2 regions of the Pseudomonas sp. GW821-FHT01C01 genome follow, and region 2 is predicted to be linked to the other one. Evidence: predicted binding sites of a transcription regulator. Region 2 holds the regulator's gene; the other holds the start of a gene.
The links. The regulator FliA, encoded in region 2, starts transcription of late flagellar genes. The targets are predictions, from matches to a motif close to CTAAAGTTTNNNNNNNNNNNGCCGNTAA.
Positions count from the first base shown of each region.

Region 1: AC07XF_RS11710 (methyl-accepting chemotaxis protein) is a predicted target of FliA. The motif match lies at 6,846-6,873, and genes of this name have one in related genera.

Region 1 is NZ_JBWKXF010000014.1:3,868-13,849, forward strand. It holds gene ptsP (phosphoenolpyruvate--protein phosphotransferase) at 1-2,022, opposite strand, end outside; gene cra (catabolite repressor/activator) at 2,313-3,308, shown strand; gene AC07XF_RS11700 (TatD family hydrolase) at 3,312-4,088, shown strand; gene AC07XF_RS11705 (hypothetical protein) at 4,089-4,478, opposite strand; gene AC07XF_RS11710 (methyl-accepting chemotaxis protein) at 4,724-6,754, opposite strand; gene ampE (regulatory signaling modulator protein AmpE) at 6,962-7,798, opposite strand; gene ampD (1,6-anhydro-N-acetylmuramyl-L-alanine amidase AmpD) at 7,795-8,355, opposite strand; gene nadC (carboxylating nicotinate-nucleotide diphosphorylase) at 8,608-9,456, shown strand; gene AC07XF_RS11730 (DUF6388 family protein) at 9,588-9,893, opposite strand.
Region 2 is NZ_JBWKXF010000009.1:87,184-97,165, reverse strand. It holds gene AC07XF_RS09005 (protein-glutamate methylesterase/protein-glutamine glutaminase) at 1-27, opposite strand, end outside; gene AC07XF_RS09000 (chemotaxis protein CheA) at 76-2,340, opposite strand; gene AC07XF_RS08995 (protein phosphatase CheZ) at 2,388-3,176, opposite strand; gene AC07XF_RS08990 (chemotaxis response regulator CheY) at 3,198-3,569, opposite strand; gene fliA (RNA polymerase sigma factor FliA) at 3,738-4,478, opposite strand; gene fleN (flagellar synthesis regulator FleN) at 4,475-5,305, opposite strand; gene flhF (flagellar biosynthesis GTPase FlhF) at 5,422-6,750, opposite strand; gene flhA (flagellar biosynthesis protein FlhA) at 6,762-8,891, opposite strand; partial or broken gene AC07XF_RS08965 (hypothetical protein) at 9,128-9,235, opposite strand; gene flhB (flagellar biosynthesis protein FlhB) at 9,381-9,982, opposite strand, start outside.

The sequences.
Region 1 (9,982 bases), on a different contig from region 2:
GCCAGCCACACCGGCGCTTTCACCAATGTTGGCGAACACTTCGACGGCGTGGCCATCGCGGGTCAATGCCGGTTGATGACGCTGCTCGGCGGCGGCCTTCAAGCGTTGCTCACGGGTATCGCGTTCGGCACTGGCGCGCTGCAAGGTCGCCGCGTCAGCGTCCACATGCAGACGACCACGCTGACCATCGAGCAGCAACGGCGTCCCCGGCGCCAACAGCAACACGCCGGGGCCGGCGCCGACCAGTGCCGGAATGCCCAGGGCCCGGGCGACAATCGCACTGTGCGCGGTAGCGCCACCACGGGCGGTGAGAATCCCCGCCACGCGCGCCGGATCGAGACGTGCGACGTCGGACGGGCCGACCTCGTCCATCACCAGAATGTACGGTTGATCCGGTTCGCTCGGGGTTTCGATGCCACTGAGTTGCATCAGTACCCGACGCCCGATGTCGCGCAAGTCGGCAGCGCGCTCGGCGAGCAAGGCATCCTGCAACGCTTCCTGCTGCCGGGCCGCCGCTTCAATCACGGCCATCCACGCTGCCTCGGCGCTTTCGCCCTGCTTTAGGCGCGTGTCGACCTCATCGGTCAGCTCCGGGTCGTCGAGCATCTCTTGGTGGGTAATGAAAATTTCGCGAATGGCTTTGCTTTTGCTGCGCTCGATCAAGCCCTGGATGTCTCGGCGCACCTGCGCCAGCGCGTGCTGGAGACGTTCACGCTCGATGGCGGCGGACTCACCGCGCAACGGGTAATCAATGGTTTGCAGGACTTGAATATGCGCCGGACCGATGGCGATGCCCGGTGCGGCGGCAATCGCCTGGACCACGCTGCCCGATTTCGGGGCGAGGATCACTTCGGCCATATCGGCAACGACTTCGCGTGCCTGGCTGACTGGCGGCAGCGGTTCGACTTCTTCTCCGAGACCTTCTTCGATGGCTGCCAACAAGGCCGGCAACGCATCAGCCGCAATGCCCGGCTCGGCGATGATTTCCAGTACCTGCCCGCGACGGGCACCGAGGCTGAGCAACTTGCTCAAGCTCTTCACCGACACCGCACTGTCGTGGCCATCGACAATGCGCACGCGGATTTCGCCTTCAAAACTTTTTGCCAGTTGCGCGAGGATTTTCGCCGGGCGCGCATGCAAACCGTGGGCATTGGCCAACGCAATTCGTGCGCTGGGCCAGTCGGCGGGCACTTCACCACCGAGCACTTCGAGGACTTTGCGGCTGCTGGTGGCGCGCCCCAATTCATGGCCACGCCCTTCGATCAACAACGCGCACAGGCGTTCGAGCAGGGCTTGATGGGCCTCACCGAGGCTGGCCAGGCAGAACAGTCCATTAAGGGGTTGGCCGAGGTAACGCAGCGGTTTGTCCGGGGTGACGAAGGCCAGGCCCGGACGCTTCACCGTCTGCTCGCTGTGCAGCCACCACAGGCCATCGCCCAGGGGCAGCGCTTCAACCTGCTGCAGCACAGCGGAGAAACCGTTGCTCACGCATTCGGCCTGCCGCAACAAACGCGCGCCGCGCCAGACCAGCTCCTCGAAATCTTCGGCCGCCACACCGAGGCCGATCATCTGCGCATCCAGCGCCAGTTCCTGCGGCGCGCCTTGCAGCAACTTCAGCAAGGCTTCGGCGGAACCGGCGCGGCGCAGGGCCTGGCCCAGGTCAGTCTCGCCGAGGGCGCGGGTCAGCAATTGCAACAGGCGCAGATGTTCATCGGATTTGGCGGCGATACCGATCGCCAGGTAAACGACATGCCCGTCGCCCCAGTCCACGCCATCAGGGAACTGCATCAGGCGTACACCGGTGGTGAACACTTGATCGCGGGTTTCGGGCGTACCGTGGGGGATGGCAATACCTTGACCGAGAAAGGTCGAGCCCTGGGCTTCCCGTGCCTGCAAACCGGCGAGATAGCCCTCGGCAACCAGGCCGTCAACGACCAGATGCCGGGCCAGCAATTGCAGCGCTGCGGACTTGTCCACAGCCGACTGGCCCATGGAAATCTGCTCTACAGTGAGCTCGAGCATGCTTTCTCCTTTTTGGCGCCTTGGGGCACCAGGTATTGTTTTGAATGAATCAGCTCAGGCGCTTGGTCATCGCTTTTGGCGGTTTCACGGCAGAACCGGCCAAAGGCGCCTATAACGTAGAAAATACGCTTGCTGAAACGTTTAATCTAGATCGATTGGCACGTTACTCGATAATGTCCCATCCTTGAAGCCCAACTTGTCGGATGCGTTACGACAATGGTCGCCTGCCTGAATCGGTTAGGATTGACGAAAATGTCGAGGCAACCTCGAAAAAACAAGGAAACAGCGGGTTGAAACTCAGTGATATCGCCCAGTTGGCCGGTGTGTCCGTCACCACCGCCAGCTATGTCATCAATGGCAAGGCCGAACAGCAGCGCATCAGCAGCGCCACCGTCGAACGCGTGCGTGCGGTCGTCGAACAACATGGCTTCACGCCTAACCCACAAGCCGCCGGTTTGCGCAGCCGACACACGCGCACGTTGGGGTTCATTCTGCCGGATCTGGAAAACCCCAGTTACGCACGCATCGCCAAATTGCTGGAGCAAGGCGCGCGGGCCCGGGGTTATCAGTTGCTGATCGCCAGCTCCGACGATGCACCGGACAGCGAACGGCAATTGCTGCAACTGTTCCGCGCCCGGCGCTGCGACGCGCTGATCGTTGCCAGCTGCCTGCCGGCCGGCGACGACAGCTATCGCCAATTGCAGGCCAAGGGCATTCCGATCATCGCCATCGACCGGGTCATGGAACCCGAGCACTTCTGCTCGGTGATCAGCGACGACCGCGAGGCCAGCCTGCAGCTGACCCGCAGCCTGCTGGAGCCGCTGCCCAGGCAGATCGCGCTGATCGGCGCCCGCCCGGAGCTGAGCATCAGCCGGGAACGTACCGCAGGCTTCAAAGAGGCCCTCGCCGGATTCAATGGTGAGGTGCTGATCGAAGAAGGTGAGTCCTTCAGCCGCGAGTGCGGTAAACAATTGATGGAAGAGTTGCTGCTGCGCCTGGGCCATTTGCCCGATGCCCTGGTGACCACATCCTACGTGCTGCTTCAGGGCGTGTTCGATGCGCTGCATGACTTCCCGCTGAAAAACCGCCCATTGCGCCTCGGCACGTTCGGCGACACCCAGTTGCTGGACTTCCTGCCGCTGCCGGTCAATGCCATGGCCCAACAACACCAGTTGATCGCCGACAAGGCCCTCGCACTGGCCCTGGCGGCCATCGAGCAATCGGATTACCGGCCCGGCGTGCAAGCCATCGCACGGACGTTCAAGCAGCGTATTCTCCAGGATTGAACCGTGGAACTGATCGACACCCACACCCATCTGGATTTTCCGGACTTCGACGCCGATCGTCAGGCGCTGCTGGCCGAAAGCCGCGCCCTCGGGGTGCGACGGATCGTGGTGCTGGGAGTTTATCAGGCCAATTGGCAGCGGGTCTGGGAGCTGGTGCAGAGTGACCCCGACCTGCACGCTGCGTTCGGTTTGCATCCGGTGTACCTGGACGATCATCGCCCGCAACACCTGAGCCAACTCGGTGACTGGCTGACACGCCTGGCAGGCCATCGGCAACTGTGTGCGGTAGGCGAGATCGGCCTGGATTACTTCATCGAAACCCTGGACCGCGACCGCCAGCAGGCATTGTTCGATGCGCAATTGCAGCTGGCGGCGGATTTCGATCTTCCGGCATTGATCCATGTGCGACGTAGCCATGCGGCGGTGATTGCCACGCTCAAACGGTTTCGCCTGAAACGGGCCGGCATCATCCACGCCTTCGCCGGCAGCCAGGAAGAGGCGCGGGAATACATCAAGCTCGGCTTCAAGCTCGGCCTTGGCGGCGCCCCGACCTGGCCGCAGGCACTGCGCATGCACCGCGTGATCGGCGAACTGCCGCTGGAGTCGGTGGTACTGGAAACCGACTCGCCGGACATGGCCCCGGCCATGTTTCCAGGCCAGCGCAACAGCCCGGCACACTTGCCGGCGATCTGCGAGGCACTGGCGCAACGGATGGCGATCAGCCCGGAACAACTGGCGGCTGCCAGCACCGCCAACAGCTGCGCAGTGTTCGGCTGGTAATCAGTCGGCGTGAGCCCTGGCGGCTTCCAGGATCAGCGTCAGGTGCTGGCATCGGCGGAAATAACGGACCACCGCGAAGTACACGAATATGGCGATCAGCGAAACATTCAGCTGTTCGATGACGCTGAGCATTCCCAGCCACTCCATCACCAACGCCACCAGCAACGCGGTGCAGACCATCAACCGCAGGCTGGCGCGCAACAGCGAAAAAGAATCGAGCGACTTGAAGCGCTTGAACTGCTCCGGACAACGTAACTGAACGTGTTTCTGGCAGTGGGCACAGGCAAACGCTTCATTTATCGCAATGGCATTGAGTTGCCAGGGTTGAAGCAGCAATGTGCGCTGACAATGCGCACAGCACCCCTGAACTCCTGTTGTTGCAACAGACATAACCAAGTTCCTCCATGAAATAAGCCGCGTCACTCTTCCTTGATTGAAATCCAAAATCCAGCAAACGATGGGAATCAGGAGGGCTCCCACGCGGAAAGGGATAAAGTATTACGAAACTTTCCGACAGTACACCACAACCTGTGGGAGCGGGCTTGCCCGCGAAAGCGATCGTTCAGTCACATTAATGTTGGATGTGCCGCCGTCTTCGCGGGCAAGCCCGCTCCCACTGGGTCCCGAGGAGACATTCAAACCCGGAATGCACTGATCAACTGCTTCAACTCCACGACCTGGGCCGACAACGCCCGACTGGCATCTTCGGTCTGATGTGCACCTTCAGCGGTACGCTCGCCGGCGCGATTGATCTCGACGATGTTCTGGTCGATGTCGTGGGCCACGGCAGTTTGCTGCTCCACCGCGGCGGCAATCTGCTGGTTCTGGTCGACGATCATGCCAACCGCCCCCAGAATGTTTTCCAGCGCCCGCTGGACCTTTTCCGACTGCCCCACCGTGCCGCTGGCCATTTCATGGCTGGTGCCCATGGCCTTGACCGCCGCGCCGACACCGCCATGGAGCTTGGCGATCATCTGCTCGATTTCTTCGGTCGATTGCTGGGTACGCTTGGCCAGGGTCCGGACTTCATCGGCTACCACCGCAAAACCACGCCCCTGTTCACCGGCCCGGGCTGCTTCGATAGCGGCATTGAGTGCCAGCAGGTTAGTCTGCTCGGCGATACTCTTGATCACTTCCAGAACGCGGCTGATGGACTGGCTGTCGCTGGCCAGTTGATTGATCACCAGCACCGATTGATCGATCTCGCTGGCCAGCGCGGCAATGCTGCCTTGCTGAGACTCCACCAGACTGCGACCACTGATGGTCTCATCGTTGACACTGTGGGCACTGCTTACCGCCGCGGCGGCACTGCGCGCGACTTCCTGGGAAGTGGCCGACATCTGGTTCATGGCCGTGGCCACTTGTTCGATCTGCGTGCGCTGCCCGGCGACGGCCTGGTTGCTTTGCGCGGAAACGTTCTCCACTTGCCCGGCCTGACGCTCGACTTCGCTGACGGTCTGCCCCACCCGCTCGATCAGGTCATGGATTTTTTTCACCGTACCGTTGAACACCTCGCCCAACTCCCCCAGCTCATCGCGGCTGTGGGCGCTGAAGGTCACGGTCATGTCGCCGGCCGCCACCTTGTCCATCACCGCCCCAAGGCGCTTGAGCGTGGTGCGGGTCGAAGCATAGAAAGCGCCGTAGAGATAAAAGATCAACACAAATACGACTGACAACGCCACGGCCTGCAAGACCATGTGCGTGCGATTCTGCTCAAGCCGCTGCTGCAATTGCGGGCCGAGATACTTCAGGACCGCCTCGTTGAGTTGGTAAGTCTGATCCATCAGGGCGCTGACCTGATCGTAAAAGCCCTGCCACGGCGCATCGAGGGTATCGGCCATGACCACTTGTTCTTCGAACATCTCGCTGGCTTTCTTCAAGGATGCCCGGCTGCTATCGGCCTGAGCGGCCAGGGTATCGCGGGCGGCTTTGCTGGAACCCAAGGCGTCCTGCAACTTCAGGCCATATTCGGCCTGGAGCTTTTCAATCTGCGCCAGCAATTCATCGAAACGGGTACTCGAAGCCGAGTTGATGAAACCCTGCCCCAACGAGTAAGACCCCATTGCCCGACCTTCGCCCAGAATCTGGGTGACCCGTGGTGTGACGAGGGTGACGAGTTCGCTCAACTGGCGCATGTCGCTCTGGTTGTCGCGACTGAGGCCGGACTGGCTGGTGATGAGCTGGCTGAAAATCTGCGCGCTGCCCACCAGCTTGCCGATCAGGGCACTTTTGCTTTGCAGGGAGTTTTCCGTTTGCTGGGCCTTGAACGCGGAGATCATCTCATCGCGCTTGCCATCAAACACCGCGACCTGTTCCGGGTCGCTGGTCATCGCCGTCAGCCCTTGCAAGCGAGTCAGAATATTCTGCTCAAGCGCGCTGATTTTCGACTCGACATTGCCGGCCTTGCCGGACTGGCCGAGGCTGACATTGATCTGCACCAGGTTGTTCAGGGTTTCCAGATCGCGCCGTAACGCCAGGCTGCTGCCCAACAGATCCAGGCTCTGCAGTTCGATGCGCGTGCCCTGGAATTCGCGATAGGAGTCGCGCACCAGATAAAAGTTGGTCACCAGCATCGGCACCAGGAACAGTACGCTGATCAGACTGAACTTCATGCCGAAACTCAGGCGGTTCATCAGCGCGACAGCGGGATAGAGCAAGCTCTTCACTGGATGTCTCCCTTCGATTTCTTATTTTTTTTATTGGCAGGCGCAGACTGACAGCAGATAGCCACTATTCGGCGCTATCTCTGTATAACTTAAATCGGCAGGAGGTTTTGTAACTTAAGGTTAACGACAGGGCGAAGCACTTCAGGCAAGTGATCGCCCTGTGGCGAGGGAGCTTGCTCCCTCACCACAACGGCTCTGACTGCCGCCCTAATGCAGGACCGTCCACAACGCAAACCCGGCATACCAGAGCACCGCGGCACGCAGCAGCAGTTCCCAGATGCGGTCCAGGTTGTTGATACCTTCTGCGCCCGCCACCGGCGCCGGAATTTCACCGGCCACCAGCCCGACTTTCACGATCAGTTGCGCGGCGCTGATGTTCCAGTTCAGCAGTTCATGCAACATGACCCGGCTGACCGCGACAAAATTGCCGACCAACGCCAGGCTCGCCGCCAGCAGGCGCACCGGCACCCAGTCGAAGGCGTGACGCAGTTGCCCGGCGCGCTCGACCACCGCAGGGTTTTTCCCGTGCTCTTCGGCCAGTGCCAGCAGCCGATAACTCAGCGCCGCGACCGGTCCCAGCAGGAAGTACCAGAAAATAACCGCGAAAAAACTCTGGTAGGCCTCCCACAGCAAATGCCCTTCGACCTGTTCCAGCAGCTGCTCGCCACTGTCGGCGCAAATATCCAGATCGCGCTTGGCGACAAGGGCCGCGGCTTGCAGGTCCTCACGGCGCCAGGCATCGCGGAACGGCCCGAGATCGCCCAACAGATCACCGCGTCCGAGGCTGTAAATCACCACCAGCAAATGGATCGGCAGCGCCAGCAACCCGTAGGCCACCGGTTCGATGACCACCAGCAGCAAACCCAGCAACGCCACCGGCAACAAGACCATTACCGACAACACCAGCCATGGCCGACCCGAAAGTCGCGGGCTGGCTTCAAGCTTGTGCAGCTTCTGTATCCAGCCGCCGTCCCGTTGAACCCGATGGCGCAGGGCCGAGAACTTTTCTATCCACACCGCCAATAGCAATACCAGAAAACTCATTGCCCTTCCTCTTGTGCCAGAGCTGCACGATAGCGTGCCCAGTCGAATGCCGGCCCCGGATCGGTTTTGCGCCCGGGTGCAATGTCGCTGTGCCCGCAGATGCGCTCTGTGGTGATCGCCGTGAACGCCTGCTGCAGCTGGCGGGTCAGGGCTGTCAACGCGCTGTATTGCGCATCGGTGAACGGCAGATCATCCGTGCCTTCCAGTTCGATGCCCACGGAAAAATCGTTACAGGTTTCCCGTCCCTCGAAACTCGAGACACCCGCATGCCACGCACGCTCAAGGCATGAAACAAACTGGGTGACGGTACCATCACGCTCGATCAGAAAGTGCGCGGACACCCGCAAGTCCGCGATCCCTGCAAAATAGGGATGTTCGGTGACATCCAGGCGATTCTGGAAAAACTCCTGCACCTTGCCGGTGGCGAACTGCGCCGGCGGCAGGCTGATGTTGTGGATGACCAACAGGGAAATTTCGCCTGTGGGGCGCGCATTGAAGTTGGGTGAAGGGCAGACATGCACACCCTGAATCCAACCGCTCGCGGGGTCCAACTGCATACAGATTCCTTCAACGTCGACTGTGTTGGCACAGTATGCCGCGATAATCCCCCGGGACGCGATCACTTGCCGCGTTTGAGGCACTGGAGGTTGGCGATCTCAAACAGGCACCTGTTCGGAATCGACGGCCAACGCCGACAACGTCAGGGACTCGACCAAATGCAGGCACCAGCACCAACGTAACGCGCTGATGCCTTGGGTTGGTCGCTGACATGGCCCTATAATCGGACCACTTTGTTTGTGGAGTCCGTTATGCCGAACCTACATCTCGCCGATCTGACCGCCGAAATCGAAGCCAACGTGCGCCGTGCGTTGCGCGAAGACATTGGCAGCGGCGACATCACCGCGCAGTTGATCCCGGCCGAACGCCTGGCCAAAGCCACCATCATTACCCGCGATGCCGCCGTCATCAGCGGCACCGCCTGGGTGGATACCGTGTTTCGGCAACTGGACCCACGGGTGGCGGTGCACTGGCAGGTTGCCGACGGTGAACGGGTTGCGCCCAATCAGGTGCTGTTCCACCTCGAAGGCCCGGCGCGCTCACTGCTGACCGGTGAACGCAGTGCCCTGAACTTCCTGCAATTGCTCTCCGGCGTGGCGACTCGCGCACAATACCTGGCGGACTTCGTCGCCGAGACTCAGGTCAAGCTTCTCGACACCCGTAAAACCTTGCCAGGGCTGCGCCTGGCGCAGAAGTACGCCGTGACCTGCGGCGGTTGCCACAACCACCGCATCGGCCTGTATGACGCCTTCCTGATCAAGGAAAACCACATTGCCGCCAGTGGTGGCATCGCGCAGGCCATCGCCGCCGCGCACAAGATCGCCCCGGGCAAACCGGTCGAGATTGAAGTGGAAAACCTGGAGGAACTGAAAGAAGCGCTGGCGGCCGGTGCCGACATCATCATGCTCGATGAACTGAGCCTGGACGACATGCGCGAAGCCGTGCGCCTGAATGCTGGCAAGGCCAAACTGGAAGCCAGCGGCGGGATCAACGAAAGCACGTTGCTGCCGATTGCACAGACCGGGGTGGATTACATTTCGATCGGTGCGATGACCAAGGATGTGAAGGCGGTCGATCTGTCGATGCGCCTGAGTCTCTGATCACACGGATGTGAGTTGCCAAAACTGTAGGAGCGAGCTTGCTCGCGATGTACCTGAGAGCGCCATGTTTAACCAGTAAACACGCGTTATCGTTAACGACCATCGCGAGCAAGCTCGCTCCTACATGAGTGTCAGACCACCAAATTGTTCATCTCGCAGTACTCTTCCCACTCGACGCCCAACACCTCGGCCGCTTCTTTGTGCAGCTTCAGGCGTTCTGCCTCGTACTCCTCCGGCGTTGAGGTGTACTTGAGCGTCAGTTCCCACGGCTGCAAGCCCTGGGCCTCCGCCTCGTCCTCGAACGCCCACTGGATCTGGTCTTTCTGATCATCGGGACTCAAGTCCTTGATCTCGTCCATCAGCTCGGGGGCATCCAGCACGTATTTCTTCAGCGCTTCTTCGTGTCGGGCTTCTTGGGTCAATTCTTTAACGGTCATGGCGTTCTCGCTGATCTGGGAATGGAAGATGGATCTGGATCTTCAAGGATCTCTCTGACACAAAAACCGGCTTAAACCCGGTTCATCTG
Region 2 (9,982 bases):
GTCCACCACCAGGACTTTGACTGCCATAAACACTCCATTAGATGGAGCGAGGCCAGGCGCCCCGCTCCACCAGAATCAAATACGCCGCGTGGCGTAACGCTTGAGCATGCTCGGAACATCGAGAATCAGTGCAATGCGGCCGTCACCGGTGATGGTGGCGCCGGACATGCCCGGAGTTCCCTGGAGCATTTTGCCCAATGGCTTGATGACCACTTCTTCCTGGCCCACCAGTTGATCGACGACAAAGCCGATCCGTTGCGTGCCCACCGAAAGGATCACCACATGGCCTTCGCGCTGCTCTTCGTGAGCGGCGGAGCTGACCAGCCAGCGTTTGAGATAGAACAATGGCAGTGCCTTGTCCCGCACGATCACCACTTCCTGGCCATCCACGACGTTGGTGGTCGACAGGTCGAGGTGGAAGATCTCGTTGACGTTCACCAGCGGGAACGCAAACGCCTGGTTGCCGAGCATGACCATCAGCGTCGGCATGATCGCCAGGGTCAGCGGCACCTTGATGACGATCTTCGAACCCTGGCCCTTGGCCGAGTAGATGTTGATCGAACCGTTGAGCTGGGAAATCTTGGTTTTCACCACGTCCATGCCCACGCCGCGACCCGACACGTCGGAGATCTCGGTCTTGGTCGAGAAACCCGGGGCGAAGATCAGGTTGTAGCACTCGGTGTCGCTCAAGCGATCGGCCGCATCCTTGTCCATCACGCCGCGTTTTACCGCGATGGAACGCAGGACGTTCGGGTCCATGCCTTTGCCGTCATCGGAGATCGACAGCAGGATGTGATCGCCCTCCTGCTCGGCCGCCAGGATCACCTTGCCGCCACGGGCTTTGCCCGAGGCTTCGCGTTCTTCCGGCGATTCGATGCCGTGGTCGACCGCGTTGCGCACCAAGTGGACCAGCGGGTCGGCCAGGGCTTCGACGAGGTTCTTGTCGAGGTCGGTTTCTTCGCCGACCAGTTCCAGGTTGATCTCTTTCTTGAGCTGGCGAGCCAGGTCGCGAACCAGGCGCGGGAAGCGCCCGAAAACTTTCTTGATCGGTTGCATCCGGGTCTTCATGACCGCGGTTTGCAGGTCGGCCGTAACCACGTCGAGGTTCGACACGGCCTTGGACATGGCTTCGTCGCCGCTGTTGAGGCCCAGGCGGACCAGGCGGTTACGTACCAGTACCAACTCGCCGACCATATTCATGATTTCGTCGAGGCGCGCGGTATCGACACGCACGGTGGTCTCGGCTTCGCTCGCCGGTTTTTCTGCAGGTGGCGCGGCCGGGGCGCGGGCAGCAGTCGGCGCAGCGGCGGCCGCGGGAGCCGGCGTTTCGGCTTTTGGCTCCGGTGCCTTGGCCACAGGTTTCGGCGCCGCAGCCTTGGCTGCCGGTGCCGCAACAGAAGCGTTCGAACCGTTGGCCACCGTCGCGGTACCGACTTCGCTGAACTTGCCTTTACCGTGCAATTCGTCGAGCAGCGCTTCGAACTCGTGATCGGAAATCAGATCGCTGCCGGCTGCCGCTGCACTGGGTGCTGCGGGCGCAGGCACGGAAGCAATGGCCGACTCCAGTGCCTCGACAGCAAAGTTGCCCTTGCCGTGCAGTTGGTCGAGCAGTGCTTCGAATTCGTCGTCGGTAATGTCGGAGCTGTCGCCCGCCACTTTCGGCGCTTCCGGAGCAGCAGGTGCCGGGACCACCGCATCAATGGCGAACTGGCCTTTACCGTGCAACTGATCGAGCAACGACTCGAACTCGGCATCGGTGATTTCGTCGCTGGCAGCGGCATCGCTGGCAGGCACTGGAGCAACCGCCGGAGCCTCGGCCTGCGCCTTGACGGCGTTCAGCGAGTCCAGCAGTTGTTCGAATTCATTGTCGGTGATGTCGCCCGACTCGCTTTCAGCCACGGGCTCTTCAATCACTTCGGCGACAGGCGCCGGTGCGGCTTCGTCTGCCGATTGCGGCTCGGCCAGACGGGCCAGTGCCGCGAGCAATTCAGGTGTCGCAGCCGTGATCGGGCTGCGCTCGCGGACTTCGCTGAACATGCTGTTTACCGCGTCCAGCGCTTCGAGAACCACGTCCATCAATTCCGAGTCGACGCGCCGCTCACCCTTGCGCAGGATGTCGAACACGTTCTCGGCGATGTGGCAGCACTCCACCAGCTCGTTGAGCTGGAGGAAGCCGGCGCCCCCTTTTACAGTGTGAAAACCGCGAAAAATTGCATTGAGCAAATCCGCATCATCCGGACGGCTTTCCAGCTCGACCAGTTGCTCGGACAGTTGCTCTAGAATCTCGCCGGCCTCAACCAGGAAATCCTGAAGGATCTCTTCATCGGCGCCGAAGCTCATCAGGGGGGTGCTCCTAACAGGTCTAAAAACCTAAAATACCTAAAAGTCTAAAACCCTAGGCTGGATAGCAAATCGTCCACATCGTCCTGACCGGACACAACGTCTTCTCTTTTATCGGCATGAATCTGCGGACCTTCACCCTGAGAGAGATGTTTTTGTGGATCTTTTTCCGCAAGCATCGCTTCACGGTCATGTTCGATGCCCGCAAAGCGGTCCACCTGACTGGCCATCAGCACGAGCTTGAGCAAGTTGCTTTCAACTTCAGTGACCAACTGGGTCACGCGCTTGATCACTTGCCCTGTGAGGTCCTGGTAATCCTGGGCAAGCAGGATGTCGTTGAGATTGCCCGACACCGCACGATTGTCCGTGCCGCTGCGTGCCAGGAAGCCGTCGACCCGCCGGGCCAGCTCGCGGAACTCTTCCGCACCGACTTCGCGACGCATGAAGCGCCCCCAGTCCGTGCTCAAGGCCTGGGCTTCATCCGCCAGGCCATTGACCAGCGGCGTGGCACTTTCCACCAGATCCATGGTGCGGTTGGCCGCAGCTTCGGTCAGCTTGACCACATACCCCAGACGCTCGGTGGCATCGGTGATCTGCGACACCTCTTCGGCTTGCGGCATGTGCGGGTCAATCTGGAAATTGACGATCGCGCTATGCAGCTCGCGAGTGAGCTTGCCTACCTCCTGATACAGGCCGCGGTCACGGGTCTGGTTGAGCTCATGGATCAATTGCACCGCGTCGCCGAACTTGCCTTTTTCAAGGCTCTCGACCAATTCGACGGCGTGTTTTTTCAGGGTCGACTCAAAATCGCCCAATGAAGTTTCGTTATTGCCCATAGCTCCCCCGTGGCGCACTCATCAACCGATGCGTTCGAAAATCTTCTCGATTTTTTCTTTCAACGCCTGGGCTGTGAAGGGTTTGACCACATAGCCGTTAACGCCGGCCTGGGCCGCTTCGATGATCTGCTCACGCTTGGCTTCAGCAGTCACCATCAGCACCGGCAGGTGCTTGAGCTTTTCATCGGCACGCACGTGGCGCAGCAGATCGATACCGGTCATGCCAGGCATGTTCCAGTCCGTTACCAGAAAGTCGATGCTTCCGCTGTTGAGCACCGGAATGGCGGTAGTGCCATCGTCGGCCTCGACGGTGTTGGTGAACCCAAGGTCACGCAGCAGGTTCTTGATGATCCGCCGCATCGTTGAGAAGTCATCAACGATGAGGATTTTCATGTTCTTGTCCAATTCGACCTCCAAGCAGTCTTAAACGCGCCCAGCACCTGGACGCGCCATTTCAATCAATCCGGCAAAGCACTCAATGACTGTCTGGAGCACAACAGATCGGGACCGGCGCAGTTCAACACCACACCAGCCTCTTTCGCAGTGTCCCCCACACTGCCTTCAGCGCGCTCGCCACTCCCCCAAACGCCCCCGCAAACGGGCCGCGCACTGGCTGTGTAACTGGCTGACCCGAGATTCGCTGACCCCCAGGACCTCACCGATTTCCTTGAGGTTCAACTCTTCGTCGTAGTACAGCGCCAACACCAGTCGCTCACGCTCCGGCAAATTGGCAATCGCATCCGCCAGCGCAGCCTGGAAGCGTTCATCCTCCAGGTCGCGTGACGGCTCGAGATGAGCACTCGCGCCATCCTCGTGCAGCCCTTCGTGTTCGCCGTCCTGCAAGAGATCGTCGAAACTGAATAACCGGCTGCCCAGGGTGTCGTTCAAAATCCCGTAGTAATCATCGAGACTCAATTGGAGTTCGGCCGCAACTTCGTGATCTTTAGCATCACGGCCGGTTTTCGCTTCAATCGAGCGAATGGCGTCGCTGACCATGCGCGTATTGCGGTGAACCGAACGTGGCGCCCAGTCCCCCTTGCGCACTTCATCGAGCATGGCGCCGCGGATTCGAATGCCCGCGTACGTCTCGAAACTGGCGCCTTTGCTGGCGTCATATTTGGTCGACACTTCAAGCAGGCCGATCATCCCGGCCTGGATCAGGTCTTCGACCTGGACACTGGCCGGCAAGCGCGCCAGCAAGTGGTAGGCAATGCGTTTAACCAGCGGCGCGTAACGCTCGATCAGCTCGTACTGCGCATCACGCGCCGATTTTTTGTAGAGGTTGTAACCGCTGGCCGTCATAGAACAGGTCCTGCTGTCTGTTGCACCAGGCGCTCGACGAAAAACTCCAGGTGCCCGCGCGGGTTGGCGGGCAGCGGCCAGGTATCGACTTTCTGTGCGATGGCCTTGAACGCCAGCGAGCACTTGGAACGCGGGAAGGCTTCGTAGACGGCGCGCTGCTTCTGCACGGCCTTGCGCACGCTTTCGTCGTAGGGCACCGCGCCGACGTACTGCAGGGCGACGTCGAGGAAGCGATCCGTGACCTTGGTCAACTTGGCGAACAGGTTGCGCCCTTCCTGCGGGCTCTGGGCCATGTTGGCCAGGACACGGAAGCGGTTCATGCCGTAGTCGCGATTGAGCAACTTGATCAAGGCGTAGGCATCGGTAATCGAGGTCGGTTCGTCGCACACCACCAGCAGCACTTCCTGGGCTGCGCGAACGAAACTGACCACCGAGTCACCAATGCCCGCAGCAGTGTCGATCACCAGTACGTCGAGGTTGTCGCCGATATCACTGAAGGCCTGGATCAGGCCGGCGTGTTGCGCGGGGCTCAGATGCACCATGCTCTGAGTGCCGGATGCGGCCGGAACGATACGGATGCCGCCTGGCCCCTGCAGCAGTACGTCGCGCAGTTCGCAGCGGCCCTCGATTACGTCGGCCAGGGTACGTTTGGGTGTCAGGCCCAGCAGAACGTCGACGTTCGCCAACCCCAGGTCGGCGTCCAGCAACATGACGCGCCGGCCAAGCTCAGCCAAAGCCAGGGACAAGTTCACTGACACGTTAGTTTTCCCGACGCCACCTTTGCCGCCGGTCACCGCGATCACCTGTACGGGATGCATGCTGCCCATGTTATTTCTTTACCTTGTCTTGCATAGACGGAGGCCACATTACTGGCTGCGCGTTCGCAAACGGAACAATGCATGGCAGACCATCGATGTAGGTACAAAAACTGTTCATTATTACCTCAGCCAACCTGCTTGGTCGGGCTGTGGTAGATGTCAGCGAACATGTCAGCCATGGCTTCTTCGCTGGGTTCTTCCTGCATTTGCACACTCACGGCGCGACTGACCAACTGGTGACGACGCGGCAGATGCAAATCATCCGGAATCCGCGGGCCATCGGTCAGGTAGGCCACCGGCAGCTCATGACTGATGGCCAGGCTCAACACCTCGCCCAGGCTTGCCGTTTCATCCAGTTTAGTCAGAATGCAGCCAGCGAGCCCACAACGCTTGTAACTGTGGTACGCGGCCGTTAGAACCTGTTTCTGGCTGGTGGTTGCCAGGACCAGATAATTTTTCGAGCGGATGCCACGACCGGCCAGGCTTTCGAGCTGCATGCGCAGTGCCGGATCGCTGGCCTGCAGGCCGGCGGTATCGATCAGCACCACGCGCTTGCGCAGCAAGGGCTCCAGCGCCTGCACCAGGGACTGGCCAGGATCGACGTGGGTCACCGACACATTGAGAATGCGCCCCAGGGTCTTGAGCTGCTCCTGGGCACCGATGCGGAAGCTGTCCATGCTCACCAGCGCAATGTTCTGCGCGCCGTACTTGAGCACGTAACGGGCAGCCAGCTTGGCCAGGGTGGTGGTCTTGCCCATACCGGCCGGGCCGACCATGGCGATCACACCGCCCTCTTCCAGCGGCTCGACTTCCGGCGTAACGATCATGCGCGCCAGGTGCGCCAGCAACATGCGCCAGGCCTGACGAGGCTCTTCGATTTCGGTAATCAGCGCCAGCAGATCGCGCGACAGCGGGCCAGACAGGCCAATGCGTTGCAGGCGGCGCCAGAGGTTGGCCTGGTCCGGACGACTGCCTTGCAGCTGATTCCAGGCCAGGGAGCCCAGCTGGACTTCCATGAGTTCGCGCAGGCTGTTGAGTTCGAAACGCATCGAGTCGAACGCTCGCGGGTCCACACCCGTGGAGGCTGGCGCCGCAGCCGGTGCAGGGCGACGGGGTTCGGCGTACGTCGGTTCGATCAACGGTTCGGCGGCGGTCAGCGGCAGGCCGGCGAACAACTGACGGTTAGTGCTCTTGTCGCTCTCGCCATCGCTACGCAGGCTCAATTCGGCCTGGGCGGTGACGATCCGCGACTGAGTCTTGCGCAACTCGTCTTCGAGCTCCATGTTCGGAACCCGAGGTGCCAGCGCCGACAACTTGTAATCCAGCGCAGCCGTCAGCTCGACACCACCGGCGATCCGGCGGTTGCCAATGATGGCGGCATCGGCGCCCAGCTCATCACGAACCAGCTTCATGGCCTGACGCATATCGGCGGCGAAAAAACGCTTAACTTGCATAAACCACTACCTCAGCCGTTGGGCCCTACTGTCGCAACGATGGTCACTTGCTTGTTGTCAGGAATTTCCTGGTAAGCCAACACGTGCAAACCCGGGACTGCGAGCCGGCCAAATCGCGAGAGCATCGCGCGAACCGGACCGGCCACCAGCAGAATCACCGGCTGACCCTGCATCTCCTGGCGCTGCGCCGCGTCGATCAACGAGCGTTGCAACTTCTCAGCCATGCTTGGCTCCAGCAGAACGCCCTCTTCCGAGCCTTGTCCTGCCTTTTGCAGACTATTGAGCAATATCTGTTCCAACCTTGGCTCCAGCGTGATTACTGGCAGCTCCGACTCAGTGCCTACAATGCTTTGGACGATTGCACGGGATACGCCAACCCGCACGGCAGCCACCAGCGCGGCGGTATCTTGACTCTTGGCGGCATTGTTGGCGATGGCCTCGGCAATGCTGCGGATATCGCGCACAGGCACTTGTTCGGCCAACAACGCTTGCAGCACCTTGAGCAACTGCGACAGCGAAACCACGCCCGGCACCAGCTCCTCGGCCAGTTTCGGCGAGCTTTTGGCCAGCAATTGCATGAGTTGCTGTACTTCTTCGTGACCGATCAGCTCACTGGAATGCTTGTAAAGTATCTGGTTCAAATGAGTGGCCACTACTGTACTGGCATCGACCACCGTATAACCGAGCGATTGCGCCTGCGCACGCTGGCTGATTTCGATCCAGACCGCCTCCAGACCGAAAGCCGGATCTTTGGCGGTAATACCGTTGAGCGTACCGTAGACCTGTCCCGGGTTGATCGCCAGTTCGCGATCCGGATAAATCTCCGCTTCGGCCAGGATCACCCCCATGAGGGTCAGGCGATAGGCACTCGGTGCCAGGTCGAGGTTGTCGCGGATATGCACCGTCGGCATCAGGAAGCCGAGGTCCTGGGACAGCTTCTTGCGCACCCCCTTGATCCGCGCCAGCAACTGGCCGCCCTGGTTGCGGTCCACCAACGGAATCAGGCGATAACCCACTTCCAGGCCGATCATGTCGATTGGCGTCACGTCATCCCAGCCAAGCTCCTTGGTTTCCTGGGCACGAGCCGGCGACGGCAGCAGTTCCTGCTGGCGCTTGACCTCTTGCAGGGCCTGAACCTTGGCGACGTTCTGCTTTTTCCAGAACAGGTAGGCGCCACCGGCCGCCAGGGCCGCCATGCTCAGGAACGAGAAGTGCGGCATGCCGGGCACCAGGCCCATGACCGCCATCAAGCCTGCCGCCACCGCCAGCGCCTTGGGCGAGGCGAACATTTGGCGATTGATTTGCTTGCCCATGTCTTCCGAACCGGAAGCACGGGTCACCATGATCGCGGCCGCTGTCGATAACAACAGTGATGGCAATTGCGCCACCAAACCGTCACCGATGGTCAACAGCGCATACACCTTGCCGGCGTCGGCGAAGTTCATGTTGTGCTGGAAGATACCGACCGCCATGCCGCCGATCAGGTTGATGAACAGGATCAACAGGCCGGCAATGGCGTCACCCCGGACGAATTTGCTGGCACCGTCCATGGAGCCGTAGAACTCGGCTTCCTGCGCGACTTCCGAACGGCGGGCCTTGGCCTGGGCCTGATCGATCAGTCCGGCGTTGAGGTCGGCGTCGATCGCCATTTGCTTGCCGGGCATCGCATCGAGGGTGAAACGCGCGCTCACCTCGGAAATCCGCCCCGCACCCTTGGTCACCACGACGAAGTTGATGATCATCAAAATCGCGAAAACCACGATACCGACCACGTAGTTACCGCCGATCACCACCTCACCGAACGCCTGGATCACCTTACCGGCAGCGGCGTGACCATCCTGGCCATGGAGCATGACCACCCGCGTGGAGGCCACGTTCAATGCCAGGCGCAACAGCGTCGCCACCAGCAGAATGGTCGGGAACACCGCGAAATCCAGCGGCCGCAAGGCGTAGACGCAGACCAGCAGCACGACGATGGACAGCGCAATGTTGAAGGTGAAGAACACGTCCAGCAGGAACGGCGGCACCGGCAACATCATCATCGCCAGCATGACCAGCAGCAACAGCGGCACGCCCAGATTGCCTCGACTGAGGTCGGCAATGTTGCTGCGGGCACTGTTGATTAACTGAGAGCGATCCACCGGTTTTCCCCGTTCCTTTAAAGCAAACTTTTGACGCCTGAAGCAGGCGCAGAGCGGCTACTGCAAGAAGCTTTCCAACTTTTGCGGGGTTTGAAATAGAGGGGTCTATCAACGAAATGAGCGCGTGAATCATCCGTAGCAGCTGCCGAGCCCGCGAGGCTGCGCAGCAGTCGTCGGTTCCCGGCGAGGACTGCGTCCTCGAACGCAGCCTCGCGGGCTCGGCAGCTGCTACAAACTCAGGAATCGCAGCGTAGATCCGGCGGAATCGGTCGTTTACCCTTGCTCGCCCGGTACTGTCGAATCTGATAAACGTAAGCCAGCACCTGCGCGACTGCCAGATAGAGGGGTCTGTCAACGAAATGAGCGCGTGAGTCATCCGTAGCAGCTGCCGAGCCCGCGAGGCTGCGTTCGGCTGCGCAGCAGTCGTTAGTTCCCGGCGAGGACTGCGTCCTCGAACGCAGCCTCGCGGGCTCGGCAGCTGCTACAAACTCAGGAATCGCGGCGCAAATCCGGCGGAATCGGCAGGTCATCCTTGAGCGGATCCGGTCGTTTACCCTTGCCCGCCCGGTACTGTCGAATCTGATAAACGTAAGCCAGCACCTGCGCGACTGCCAGATAGAGCCCGCCGGGAATTTCCTGCTCAAGCTCGGTGGAGTAGTAGATCGAACGTGCCAACGCCGGCGACTCCAGCAGCAGGATCTCGTTGGCCACCGCGATCTCACGGATCTTCAGGGCCAGGAAGTCACTGCCCTTGGCCAGCAACACCGGCGCACTGCCCTTTTCCGGATCGTACTTGAGGGCCACGGCGTAGTGGGTCGGGTTGGTGATGACCACATCGGCCTCGGGGATCGCGGCCATCATCCGCCGCTGGGACATCTCGCGCTGCAGCTGTCGAATCCGCTGCTTGACCTCCGGTCGCCCCTCTTGATCCTTATGCTCGTCACGCACTTCCTGCTTGGTCATCAGCAGTTTTTTGTGGCTTTCCCAGAGCTGCACCGGCACGTCCACCACAGCAATGAGGATCAGCCCGCAAGCCATCCACAAGGTGCTCCAGCCTACGACTTGCAGGCTGTGAATGATCGCCATGTCCA